DNA from 3 places in the Azospira sp. I09 genome. Region 1 is predicted to be linked to each of the others. Evidence: riboswitches for the same ligand, from Rfam matches in the RefSeq annotation. Region 1 holds a riboswitch; each other region holds the start of a gene.
The links. A riboswitch is a leader RNA that binds a small molecule or an ion and turns the genes downstream of it on or off. The one in region 1 is predicted to bind cobalamin.
Positions count from the first base shown of each region.

Region 2: it holds a riboswitch for cobalamin, as region 1 does, so the genes downstream of both, AZSP09_RS06675 (TonB-dependent receptor plug domain-containing protein) here and bluB (5,6-dimethylbenzimidazole synthase) in region 1, are expected to answer to the same signal.
Region 3: it holds a riboswitch for cobalamin, as region 1 does, so the genes downstream of both, AZSP09_RS06665 (ribonucleoside-diphosphate reductase subunit alpha) here and bluB (5,6-dimethylbenzimidazole synthase) in region 1, are expected to answer to the same signal.

Region 1 is NZ_AP021844.1:1,829,522-1,833,834, reverse strand. Features, by position in the region: gene AZSP09_RS08505 (hypothetical protein) at 1-316, shown strand, start outside; gene pyk (pyruvate kinase) at 408-1,853, shown strand; cobalamin riboswitch at 1,928-2,123, shown strand; gene bluB (5,6-dimethylbenzimidazole synthase) at 2,169-2,948, shown strand; gene fba (class II fructose-bisphosphate aldolase) at 3,147-4,211, shown strand; gene AZSP09_RS08485 (DUF3422 family protein) at 4,281-4,313, shown strand, end outside.
Region 2 is NZ_AP021844.1:1,435,723-1,440,035, reverse strand. Features, by position in the region: gene AZSP09_RS06680 (MotA/TolQ/ExbB proton channel family protein) at 1-369, opposite strand, end outside; gene AZSP09_RS06675 (TonB-dependent receptor plug domain-containing protein) at 384-2,663, opposite strand; cobalamin riboswitch at 2,868-3,121, opposite strand; gene AZSP09_RS06670 (ribonucleotide-diphosphate reductase subunit beta) at 3,273-4,313, opposite strand, start outside.
Region 3 is NZ_AP021844.1:1,429,731-1,434,043, forward strand. Features, by position in the region: gene ilvN (acetolactate synthase small subunit) at 1-301, opposite strand, end outside; gene ilvB (acetolactate synthase large subunit) at 303-2,021, opposite strand; gene AZSP09_RS06660 (hypothetical protein) at 2,040-2,429, shown strand; cobalamin riboswitch at 2,626-2,876, shown strand; gene AZSP09_RS06665 (ribonucleoside-diphosphate reductase subunit alpha) at 3,006-4,313, shown strand, end outside.

The DNA of each region.
Region 1 (4,313 bases):
GGGCTCCTGGTATGCCTACCGGGCGGCCCTGCTGGCGGACAGCGACTTCCCGCCGACGCCGCCCCTGCAGGAAGCCTCGCCCTGTGCCAGCTGCGCGCCCCGGGTCTGCATCGAGGCCTGCCCGGCCGGCGCCCTGGCCGGCGGCCGTTTCGACCTGGCTGCCTGCGTCGCCTGGCGCCGGCTGCCCGCCTCGCCCTGTCGCCATACCTGCCTGGCCCGGCTGGCCTGCCCGGTGGGCCGGGAGCACCGCTACGAGCCGGCCCAGATCCGCCACACCTACGCCCAATCGCTGGCGGCCATCGAGGCCTACTACTGAAGCGCTCCGCCGCTGGGAAATGGCCTGGGGGCCAGCAACGGCGGGGAGGCTGCGCTAGAATGGCCGGATAGACCAACAACAGGAACCCGCCATGGCCCGCCATACCAAGATCGTCGCCACCCTCGGCCCCGCTTCCACCGATCCCGTCACCCTGGAGCGCCTGATCCGCGCCGGTGTGGACGTGGTGCGCATGAACTTCTCCCACGGCACCGCCGAGGACCACATGGCCCGGGCCCGCACCGTGCGCGAGATTTCCGCCAAGGTGGGGCGGCCGGTGGGCATCCTGGGGGACCTGCAGGGGCCGAAGATCCGCGTCGGCAAATTCGAGAACGGCAAGATCCAGCTGGAGAAGGGCGACAAGTTCATCCTCGACGCCAACTGTGCCCTGGGCAACCAGGAGCGGGTCGGCCTGGACTACAAGGATCTGCCCCGGGACGTGGAGCCCGGTGCCGTGCTGCTGCTGGACGACGGCCGCATCGTGCTCGACGTGGAGCGGGTGATCGGCGCCGAAATCCACACCGTGGTGCGCCACGCCGGCGAGCTGTCCAACAACAAGGGCATCAACCGCCAGGGCGGCGGCCTTTCCGCTCCGGCCCTGACCGCCAAGGACATGGACGACATCAAGACGGCGGCCCAGATCGGCGTCGATTACATCGCCGTCTCCTTCCCCAAGAGCGCCGCCGACATGTACATGGCGCGCCAGCTGATGCGGGCCGCCGGCAGCCACGCCCTGACCATCGCCAAGATCGAGCGCACCGAGGCCGTGGCGGCCCTGGATGAAATCCTGGACGCCTCCGACGGCGTCATGGTGGCCCGGGGCGACCTGGCCGTGGAAGTGGGGGACGCCGCCGTGCCGGCCCTGCAGAAGAAGATGATTCGCCACGCCCGGGAGAAGAACAAGCTGGCCATCACCGCCACCCAGATGATGGAATCCATGATCCAGTCGCCGGTGCCGACCCGGGCCGAAGTGTCCGACGTGGCCAATGCGGTGCTGGACGGCACCGACGCGGTGATGCTTTCCGCCGAGACCGCCAGCGGCCGCTATCCGGTGGAAACCGTGGAATCCATGGCCCGGGTCTGCATCGAGGCCGAGCGCTCCGCCGAAGTGACCCTGGACCGGGAATTCCTCGACCGGGTGTTCACCCGCATCGACCAGTCCGTGGCCATGGCCGCCATCTGGACCGCCCACCACCTCAAGGTGAAGGCCATCGCCGCCCTCTCGCAATCCGGTTCCACCGCCCTGTGGATGAGCCGCCTCAACTGCGGCGTGCCGGTCTATGCCCTGACGCCGGATGCGGAGGCCCAGACCAAGATGTCCCTCTACCGGGAAGTGACGCCCCTGCTTATGAGCCAGCAGCATTCGGATCGGGACGTGCTGCTCTACGAAGCCGAGCAGTTGCTGATGCAGAACGGCGCCGTGGCCAAGGGCGACCTCATCGTGCTGACCATCGGCGAGCCCATCGGCACCCCGGGGGGTACCAACACCCTGAAGATCGTCCGCGTCGGCGAGCACCAGATGCCGCCCCTGCGGACCTGATAGCGCCCTCGCGGGCCTCGGGCCTCGGGCCTGATTCCGCCGCCTCTGTTAAAATTCCCTTCGCCCCGGTCCGCCGGGGCGAATCGTCTCCGGGTGCCCGCAAGGGAGAATCGGGAACGCGGTGCGGCAGGCCTTGGGGCCGCCCATTCCGCGACGTGCCCAACGCTGTGAGGGGGACTGGGCCGGCAGATGCCACTGATCCGCGGATCGGGAAGGCGCCGGCGCAGAGTGATCCCGAGTCAGAAGACCGGCCAGGAGACCCTTTCCGGCACGCACGGCCAGGCGCGCCGCCACCGATCTTCAGAAGGGGACTCCATGAAGACCGACCAGTACGATTGCAGCGTTAACAAAGTCATCTCCCTCGCCGGCTACCAGAACGAACACGAGTTCTCCGACGCCGCCCGGGACGCCATCTACCACGCCATCTTCTCCCGCCGCGACGTGCGCGGCCAGTTCCTGCCCGACCCGGTGCCCCAGGAGGTGCTGGCCCGGGTCCTCACCGCCGCCCACTTCGCCCCTTCCGTCGGCTACATGCAGCCCTGGAGTTTCCTCCTGGTGCGGGAGGCGGAGACCAAGGCCCGCATCCACGCCGCCTTCCAGCAGGCCAACCAGGAGGCGGCGGAGAAATTCGAAGGCGAGCGCCAGGCCATCTACAAGGAACTGAAGCTGGAGGGCATCCGGGAAGCGCCCCTCAACCTGCTCATCACCTGCGACCGGGACCGGGCCGGCCCGGTGGTCATCGGCCGTACCCACATCAAGGCCATGGACCTCTATTCCAGCGTCTGCGCCGTGCAGAACCTGTGGCTGGCGGCCCGCAGCGAAGGCCTGGGAGTGGGCTGGGTCTCCATCTTCCACCAGCAGGCCCTGCGCGACATCCTGGGCCTGCCGCCGCGCATCATCCCGGTGGCCTACCTGTGTCTGGGCTACGTCAGCCACTTCAAGGAAAAGCCGGAGCTGGAAAGCGCCGGCTGGCGCCAGCGCCTGCCCCTGGCCGACCTGGTGTACGACGGCCAGTGGGAAAAGCCGGTGGAGGAGGAGCTGCGCCAGGTCCTCAGCGAGCACCAGGCCAGGGCCCAGGAAAAACGCCGCTTCTAGGCATGCCTGCCTGAAGAGGGCCGTGGTTGGGACGTCTCCGGCGCCCTGGTTGCGGCCTTTGTCTTTCTTTTGCTGCCCGGCGGTCGCAGTACTCGCCCGGGGGGCAAAGCCACGATAAAATCACGGTCTTTCCCGAGCGCCACGACAGCGGGCGCCGATCACGCCAGAACAAACCGCATTGCCCATTGGAGGAACACCATGCCCATCGTATCCATGCGCCAGCTCCTGGACCACGCCGCCGAGAACGGCTACGGTCTGCCCGCCTTCAACGTGAACAACATGGAACAGGTCTGGGCCATCATGGAGGCCGCCAATGAGCTGAACGCCCCGGTGATCATGCAGGCCTCCGCCGGTGCCCGCAAATACGCCGGCGAAGCCTTCCTGCGCCACCAGATCCTCGCCGCCCTGGAAGCCTATCCCCACATCCCCGTGGTGATGCACCAGGACCACGGCCAGTCCCCCGCCGTCTGTATGGCCGCCATCAAGTCCGGCTTCTCCTCCGTGATGATGGACGGCTCCCTGCAGGAAGACGGCAAGAGCGTCGCCTCCTACGACTACAACGTGGCCGTAACCCAGGAAGTGGTGAAGTTCTCCCACGCCATCGGCGTCTCCGTCGAGGCCGAACTGGGCGTGCTCGGTTCCCTGGAAACCATGAAGGCCGACAAGGAAGACGGCCACGGCGCCGAAGGCCACATGACCCGGGAAGACCTGCTCACCGATCCGGACCAGGCCGCCGACTTCGTCGCCCGCACCAACTGCGACGCCCTGGCCATCGCCATCGGCACCAGCCACGGCGCCTACAAGTTCACCAAGAAGCCCACCGGCGACATCCTGGCCATCGACCGCATCAAGGAAATCCACGCCCGCATCCCCAACACCCACCTGGTGATGCACGGCTCCTCCTCCGTGCCCCAGGAACTGCTGGCCGAGATCCGGGAATTCGGCGGCGACATGAAGGAAACCTACGGCGTGCCCGTGGAAGAGATCGTGAACGGCATCAAGCACGGCGTGCGCAAGGTGAACATCGACACCGACATCCGCCTGGCCATGACCGGCGCCGTGCGTCGCTACCTGTTCGAGAACCCCTCCAAGTTCGATCCCCGCGACTTCCTCAAGCCCGCCCGGGAAGCCGCCAAGAAAATCTGCGTCGCCCGCTACCAGGCCTTCGGCTGCGAAGGCCGGGCCGGCCAGATCAAGCCCATCTCCCTGGAGAAGATGGCCGAGCGCTACAAGAAGGGCGAGCTGAACCAGATCGTCAAGTAAGCAGGTTCGCCTTCCCAACCGCTGCCAGGCGCCGGATACTTCTCCGGCGCCCTTTTCTTTTTATCCGCCATGACCCTGCCCCTCGCCGAACACCCGCTGCGC
Region 2 (4,313 bases), 390 kb from region 1:
AGCGGCCAGGGAAATGCCCATGGGGATGAGGGTGCCCATGAGGCCCAGGGCCGGCCCCACCTTGATGACGAAGCGGATGCGGTCCAGGCGCCGCGACAGTTCCAGTTCCTCGGCCTGCAGCAGCCGTTCCACTTCGATCTCCAGGCGGCGCGGATAGCCCTTCAGGCGGTGCCGCAGCTGGCCCAGGCGCAGCTTGAAGCTTTCCACCTCCGGCAGATGGCCGCGGCGCCGCTGCCAGGCGTCGAACAGGGTGATGCCCAGTTGCAGGGGCACGTAGGCCACCAGCAGGGCGCAGCCGCCGATCACCGGCAGGTAGAGGGCGGTGGAGACTTGGTAGAGCAGTTGCTCGATGAGGGTGACGATTTCCATGATGGCTCCCAGGGTCAGAACGAGGCGCTCAGCTCGATGAAGGCATTGCGGCCGGGCATCTGGTAGTACTCGTAGTAGGTCTTGTCGAAGAGGTTGTTGATGCCGGCGCTGACCTTGAAATTCCTGTCGAACTGGTAGCTCAGCTTAAGGTTGGCCAGCCAGTACTTGCTGACGCCGCCGTAGACGTTCTTGATGACGTCGCTGTTGTCTTCCTTGCTGAACTGCTCGCCGGTGTAGGCGGCGGAGAGGTAGGCGCGCCATTGCTGCCACTGGGCGTCCAGGGCGAAGTAGGCGGTGTTTTTCGGCACATAGCGCAGGCGCTTGCCCTGCAGGCCGGTGCCGCTCTCGTCCCGGGTGATCTGGCTGTCGGTCCAGGTGTAGCTGGCGGAGGCCCGCAGCCAGGAGGCGAGGGGCATTTCCGCCGCCAGCTCCACGCCTTCCACCTCGGCCTGGCCGGCGTTGGTGGCCGTGGCGAAGAAGTCCACATTGGCCAGGCTGCCGCTGTAGGGGCTGAGCTTGCGGTAGATCATGTCCTGCAGCCGGGTGCGGTAATAGGTGGCCTTGGCCGAGCCCTGGCCGGCCAGGGCCGTCTCGATGCCCAGGTCCCAGGAGGTGGAGGTTTCCGGCTTCAGGTTGGGGTCGGCCACCAGCAGGCGGCGGCTGCTGATGCTGGGAGTGGCGTACATCTCGTAGTTGGAGGGGGCACGGAAGGCCTTGCCCAGGGAGCTGCGCACGCTGGTGCCCGGCGTCAGGCGGTAGACCGCCGCCACCTTGGGGGAGAAGGCGGATTCGGAGCGCTCCGGGATGTCCAGATTGCTTCGGGGCGTTCCGACGTATTTCTGCATGTTGCCCCGGCTGCTCCAGCGGTCGTGGCGGCCGCCCAGGTAGAGGGTGAGGTCGTCGCCGACGAAGATCTGGTCCTGCAGGAACAGGGAATTGGTGGTGCTTTCCCCGTCGGACTGTTCGTTGAGGGCGCCGGTGGTGCTGTCGGGATCGCGCCAGCTGGTGAGCTGGTATACCTTGCGCCGCAGGTGGCTGCGGCTGGAGGAGAGACCGACGATCAGGTACTGGTTGCTGCCCGCGGCAAAACCCAGCTGGGCCGAGGCGTCCAGGGTGGTGTTGGGAGTGCTGGTGCGGGTGCCCGGGCCGCCGTCGAAGGTGGCGCCGGTGCCGGAGCCGACGTAGAAGGCCTCCCGGTCGAAGTAGCCCACATTGGCCTTGAGGTCGTAGCCATTGCCCAGCTTGCCGTCGAAGCCGGCGAAGTAGCGGGTCTCCTGGCGGTAGTTGGGATTGCTGGAATTCCAGAAGCTCGATTCCTTGATGCTGCCCAGCTTGTCGCCGTTGATGGAGACATTGCTGGCGGGCAGGGCGAGGGGAGCGCCGTTCTTGCTCAGGTAGTTGTTGAAGCGCTCGAAGCCGATGCTGCTTTCGCTGCGGTTGAAGCCGGCGAAGAAGCGGGACTGGGCATCCAGGCTGTAATAGACCTTGGCATGCAGGTTGTTGGCGTGGGAGGAGATGGCGCCCTGGTCCCCCACCACATAGGCCTTCTTGCCATCCACCGTGGTGGTGGCCCGGCCACCCTGGACCGCGTTGGCGCCGGTGCCGGTGGTGCCCACCGGCAGCACCACCAGGTCGCTGCCGGCGAAACCGGCCATGTCCTCGTAGCCGAAGCCCAGGGTGGCGGCCAGGCCGTTGTCCCACTTGTTGCGGTAGCTGGCTTCCACCGCACTGCGCTCGCCGTCGCCGAAGCCCCGGCTGACCTTGACCCGGGTTTCCTGCTTGGTGGGCACCTTGGTGATGACATTGACCACGCCGCCCATGGCGTCGCTGCCGTAGAGAGCCGAGGCGGAGCCGGGCACCACCTCGATCTGCTCCACCTCGCCCATGGGAATGCCCATCAGGCTGGCCAGGCCGCCGGCGTTGCCGTCGGAGAGACTCATGCCGTCCACCATCATCTTCACCCGGCCGTCGGAGAGGCCGCGGAAGGAGACGATGGGGGCGGTGTTGATGCGGGTGCTGGTGCCCAGGCCGTTGCGCATGTAGAAGCTGGGCACCTTGGCGGTGAGGGCGTCGCCGATGCGCACGGCGCCCGAGGCGTCCAGCTTGTCGGCCGTCACGACGGTGACGGCAGCCGGGGCCTCCAGGGTGGTCTGCTCGATACGCGAGGCGGTCACCACCACGCTGCCCAGTTCCGTCTCGCCCTGCTCTCCGGCGGCCAGGGCGGCCTGGGAAAAGAGGGCGGCGATGGCGGCGGCCAGGAGACGCCGCGGTTGTTGGTTGTTGATGCTCCCCATGTTGCTGTATGACTCCAGTCGATGGCTACCGACCGGGCTTCGGGAAACGGGGGCACAAAGGATGAGGCGCGACCGCCGGCCCGAGGGCAGGCGGCAGAAACTCGGCTCAGAGGGAAAGGCCGGCGCTTCGATTCATGCTCCGCTCCGTCCGCAACCCCGCGGTCGGTGGCAGGTTCGTGCCGGCACCGTCCTTCATGGACGGCGGGCACGCAAAAATCAAAGGCCGGTCTCCGGGCTCGCCAGTCTTGATGTTCCGCCTTCCCAAGCCAGTCGCCGGCCCCGGTGAGGGGGCGACGGGCTGGCTCAGTGGCTGGCGCTCCGGGGAGGAGGGCCGTGGAACATCCGCACTGGCTTACCGTTGCGGGGGCAGCCGAAGCTTGGGGCCGTGATGGCCGTTACTTCGTTCCCGTTTCACCCGGCGGCTGCTGCCGCCGGACACCTTTGACTGCTAATGGCTCCCTGGGGAGCCGGGATCGCAACTGCAGGCGATCAGGAGCGCGATCATACCCCCAATCCCATCTATGACAAAAGTCTGTGTCCTGGGCTGCCCCATCCCCGCCAGGGGCCGGGGCAGCGTCCAGGGCACGACGCCGCTGGTTGCCGCCCGGCTCAGTCCCAGGCCAGAGCGCCGCCGGTCTGGTACTCGGTGACGCGGGTTTCGAAGAAGTTCTTTTCCTTGCGCATATTGGCCTGTTCGTCGAGCCAGGGCAGCACGTTCTCGGCGCCGGGGAAGGGCTCGGCCAGGCCCAGCTGGCGGGCGCGGCGGTTGGCGATGAAGCGGAACTGGTCCCGGTGCAGGTCGGCGTTGTAGCCCAGGATGGGCTCCCGCAGGATGTAGCCGGCGTAGGCCGACTCGGCGGCTTCCGCCTCTTCCCACAGGGCCTTGACCTGGACCGGGTCCAGGGTCAGGTTCTCTTCCTGCAGCAGCTGGCGCACCACCCGGATGCCGAAGGCGCAGTGCAGCACCTCGTCGCGCATGATGTACTGCAGCTGCTCGGCGGTGCCCTTCATCAGGCCCCGGCGCTGCAGGGCGAAGATGGGGGTGAAGCCGTTGTAGAACCAGCAGCCTTCGAAGATGCCGGCGAAGAAGAGGTAGGAGAGGGCGAATTCGTGCAGGTTGTCCCGGTCCGTCAGGTCGAAGTCGGAACGCATCACCCGCTCCAGGCGGCGGTTGGCCAGGGCGATCTTGCCGTGGATTTCCGGCACCACCCGGTAGCGGTTGTAGATTTCCTTCTGGTCCAGGCCCAGGCTTTCGATGCAGTGCTGGTAGGTCCAGGTGTGCAGGGCCTCTTCATAGACCTGGCGGGCCTGGTAGATCTGCAGCTCCGGCGCGCTCATCTTCTCCATCACCGCCAGGCCGATGTTGCGCATGGCCAGGATGTCGGAGGTGGTGAGGTAGGACAGCACGTTCTCGAAGACGTGGCGCTCGGCCGGCGTCAGCTTGTGGTTGTAGTCGTGCACGTCCTGGGCCATGGAGATTTCCAGGGGCGTCCAGTGGTTGCGGTTGGCGTTGAGGAAGAACTCCCAGGCCCAGGGGTACTTGAAGGGCGCCAGCTGGTTGATGTCGGCCTTGCCGTTCACCACCCGCTTGTCTTCCGGGTTGATGGGGGCCAGAGAGATGCCGCCGGCAGGCAGGCGGGGCGCGGCTGC
Region 3 (4,313 bases), 400 kb from region 1:
CCAGCCGTTCAAACACTGCATGATCCGCCCCATGGCGACGGACCGTGCGCACGTCTTCCAGCTTCTCCACCTGCTTCACCATCTGCTCCAGGCGCCGGTCTTCCAGGACCAGGAGCCAGATGCGGCTGATGCTGCCGTCGCCCACGGGCAGGCAGAGGATGCCTTCCACGTTGTAGGCGCGGCGGGAGAAGAGGCCCACCACGTGGGACATGACGCCGGCGTGGTTGTTCACTTCCAGTTCCAGCACGGTGCGCTGGGGGCGGGCCAGGGCGGCATTTTCGTTTTTGCTGACGGCGTTCATCTCAGCCTCCAATCATGTCGGTGTTGGCGGCGCCGGGGGGCACCATGGGGTAGACCTTCTCGTTCATGTCGATGAAGGCGTGGATGAGGCAGGGGCCGGGCCGTTGCAGGGCCTGGCGCAGGGCGGCCCGGGGATCGGCGGCGGTGTCCAGGTCCAGGGTATCGATGCCGAAGCCTTCGGCGATCTTGAGAAAGTCGGGCTGGCCGGCGAATTTGGAGGCGAAGTAGCGCTTGCCGTAGAACAGCTCCTGCTGCTGGTACACCAGGCCCAGGGCGTCGTTGTTCATGAGCACGATCTTCAGGTTGGCGCCGGCTTCGGCAATGGTGGCCAGTTCCTGGATGTTCATCAGGATGCTGCCGTCGCCGGTAAAGCAGACCACGGTGCGCTCGGGCTCGGCCAGGGCGGCACCGAGGGCGGCGGGAACGCCGAAGCCCATGGTCCCCAGGCCGCCGGAGGTTAGCCACTGGCGCGGCCGACGCAGGGGGTAGGCCTGGGCCACCCACATCTGGTGCTGGCCCACGTCGGTGGCAATGGCGGCGGAATCGTCCAGGCAGTCGGCCACGGCCTGGATCAGGCCGTAGTGGCTGCGGGGGTCTTCCAGGTTGGGCCGCTGCAGGCGAAAGCGGGAGCGCAGGTCGCCCATGTGGGTGAGCCAGCGCTTGCGCAGGTGGGCCTCCACCAGGGGCGAAAGTTTTTCCAGCACCTCGCCCACGTCGCCAGCGATGCCCACGTGGGCGTTCTTGATCTTGTCCAGTTCGGAGGGGTCGATGTCGATGTGGATGATCTGGGCCTTGGGGCAGAAGGCGGCCACCTTGCCCGTGGCCCGGTCGTCGAAGCGGGCGCCGACGGCGATGAGCAGGTCGCACTCTTCCAGCAGCAGGTTGGTGTAACGGGCGCCGTGCATGCCCAGCATGTGGATGGAGAGGGGATGGTCCACCGGCATGGCGCCCAGGGCCATGAGGGTCATGGTGGTAGGCAGCGATGCCTTCTCTGCCAGGGCCACGGCGGCCTCGGCGGCGCCGGAATGGACGACGCCGCCGCCCAGATAAAGGATGGGCCGCTCGGCGGCGTTGATCATGGCGGCGGCCTTCTCGATGGCCGCCATGTCCGGCGCCGGCTGGGCCTGACGCCCGCCGGGGGCAGGCCACTGGCTGACCTCGATGGCCTGGGCCTGGACGTCCTTGGGAATATCCACCAGCACCGGGCCGGGGCGGCCGGAGGCGGCCAGGGTGAAGGCCCGGGGAATCACCTCCAGCAACTCCTCGGCGGAGTTCACCAGGAAGTTGTGCTTGGTGATGGGAATGGTGAGGCCGTAGGTGTCCACCTCCTGGAAGGCGTCGGTGCCGATCATGCTGCGGGGCACCTGGCCGGTGATGGCCACCAGGGGAATGGAATCCAGCTTGGCGTCGGCGATGGCGGTCAGCAGGTTGGTGGCGCCGGGGCCGGAGGAAGCGAGGCAGACGGCGGGCTGGCCGCTGGCCCGGGCCATGCCCTGGGCGATGAAGCCGGCGCCCTGCTCATGGCGGGCCAGCACGTGGCGGATTTTTTCCGAGGCCGAGAGGGCGTCGTAGAAGGGCAGGATGGCGCCGCCGGGAATGCCGGAGACGGTGGTGACGCCCTGGCGTTCCAGCAGGCGGACGACGATCTGGGCGCCGGTAAGGGTTTCCGACGCCGGGGCGGCATCCGTCTGGCGGGCGGCTTGGGGGGCTGGGGCATTCATGGCAGGGCTTCTCCTTGCGTGATCCGGTTTGGCTTGCCGGTCGGAGGGCCCAAAAACAAAACCCCCGCCGGGCTGTCGCGCCGGCGGGGGTTTTGTGGAATTCGGTTGGTTTCTTTACCGGACTTCGCTCATCCCAGCGGCGCACGCGCGTACTACTACGACTACGCGTACTACAGCGCCTACTACGCCAATGACGGACGCGCCCGCGCCGGCCCGGGAGGGCAGCGTGTTGCAGCGGTCGAAGTCGGCGAAGTTGTGCATGGGGCTGATAAAGGATTCGCGGTTGAAGGCGGAAAAAAATCTGCCGGTAAAAAATTTTTTTGCCACTGCTCCGGCAAAAACGATCCGACGATTATGCAGAAATTCCGGTGGGGCATGCAACAGGAAATTCACAGTTTCTGTGGATAAGTCTGTGGGCCGTTCCGGGACAGTCGGCGAAAAGCCACAGTATTACTGGGGATTAAACACTCTGCCCGTTTTCTGGGCAAAATGCTCCCGGCTGTGGAAAAGACCCTGTCGCCAAATACACTATATGTAGTTGTCTATTACTCTCGTACTACTACCTGTAGTGTCCAACCCCTTGCCCTCCGCTTGAGGGCTGGGGTAAAGTCTCCTCCGCGACGGTTCCCCGATTTTGGGACAAATGGGAATCCGGTGCGGCGATCAAGGAAGTCGGGATCAGACGGATTCCCCGCGAATCCGCAGCGAACTTTCCGCCCATGCCGGAGCTGCCCCCGCAACTGTAAACGGCGAGTTCGATGTCCACGCGTGCCACTGGGAGGCAGTTCCACCGGGAAGGCGGGCATCGGGCCAGGACCCGTGAGCCAGGAAACCTGCCGTCGCCAATTTTTCAGTCTGACCAGGGGCGGGGTGCCCCCCGGTGGATCGGGATTGTCCGCTGTCGGCCGCCATGGGCGTCCCCGCCGGCGCCTCGGCAATCCCGCCGCCCTGGGCCCCCGTTCCGTTGATAACGGGAGTTCCACGATGCAAACCGGCCTCTTCGCCACCCACCAAGCGTCATCCCACCTGCCCTCCGACAATCTGGACGACAGTCTGCCCAACGCCGCCGATCTGGCCGGCCGGGCCCAGTCCTTCGAGGTCATCCGCCGCAACGGTTCGGTGGTGCCCTTCAATGCGGAGAAAATCTCCGTCGCCATGAACAAGGCCTTCCTGGCCGTGCACGGCAGCCAGGGCGCCGCTTCGGCCCGCCTGCGGGATCTGGTCTCCCGCCTCACCGCCATCGTGGTCCAGGCCCTCACCCGGCGCCTGCCCGGCGGCGGCACGGTGCATATCGAAGACATCCAGGACCAGGTGGAGCTGGCCCTGATGCGCTCCGGCGAGCACGACGTGGCCCGGGCCTACGTGCTGTACCGGGAAAAGCGGGCCGCCGAACGGGCCGCCCAGGCGGCGGCCGCCCCCGCTGCCGCAGGCCCCCTGCTGCACGTGGTGGACGGCGACCGCCGCTTCCCCCTGGACCGGGCCGCCCTGCTGCAGCAATGCCGGGAAGCCTGCCAGGGCCTGGCCGATGTGGCTGCCGAAACGGTGCTGGAGCAGGCCCTGCACAACCTCTACGACGGCGTGCCCCTGGCCGCCGTGCGCCAGTCCCTGGTGCTGGCCGCCCGCACCCTGATCGAGCGGGAACCGGGCTACAGCAAGGTGGCCGCCCGCCTGCTGCTGAGCAGCGTGCGCGTCGAAGTGCTGGGCGAGGAAGCCAGCCAGGAGGCCATGGCCGCCCGCTACGCCGAAGCCTTCCCCGGCCTCATCCGCACCGGCGTGGACGCCGAGCTGCTGGATGCCCGCCTCAAGGACTATGACCTGGAACGCCTGGCCGCCGCCCTCAAGGCCGAGCGGGACCTGCAGTTCGACTACCTGGGCCTGCAGACCCTCTACGACCGCTACTTCCTGCACGTGGACGAGCGCCGCATCGAGCTGCCCCAGACCTTCTTCATGCGCGTGGCCATGGGCCTGGCCCTCAACGAGATCGACCGGGAAGCCCGGGCCATCGAGTTCTACAACCTGCTCTCCTCCTTCGACTTCATGAGCAGCACGCCGACCCTGTTCAACAGCGGCACCCGGCATTCCCAGCTCTCCTCCTGCTACCTCACCACCGTCTCCGACGACCTGGAAGGCATTTACCAGTCCATCAAGGAAAACGCCCTGCTGCAGAAGTACGCCGGCGGCCTGGGCAACGACTGGACCCCGGTGCGCTCCCTGGGGGCCCGCATCAAGGGCACCAACGGCAAGAGCCAGGGCGTCATCCCCTTCCTCAAGGTGGTGAATGACACGGCCGTG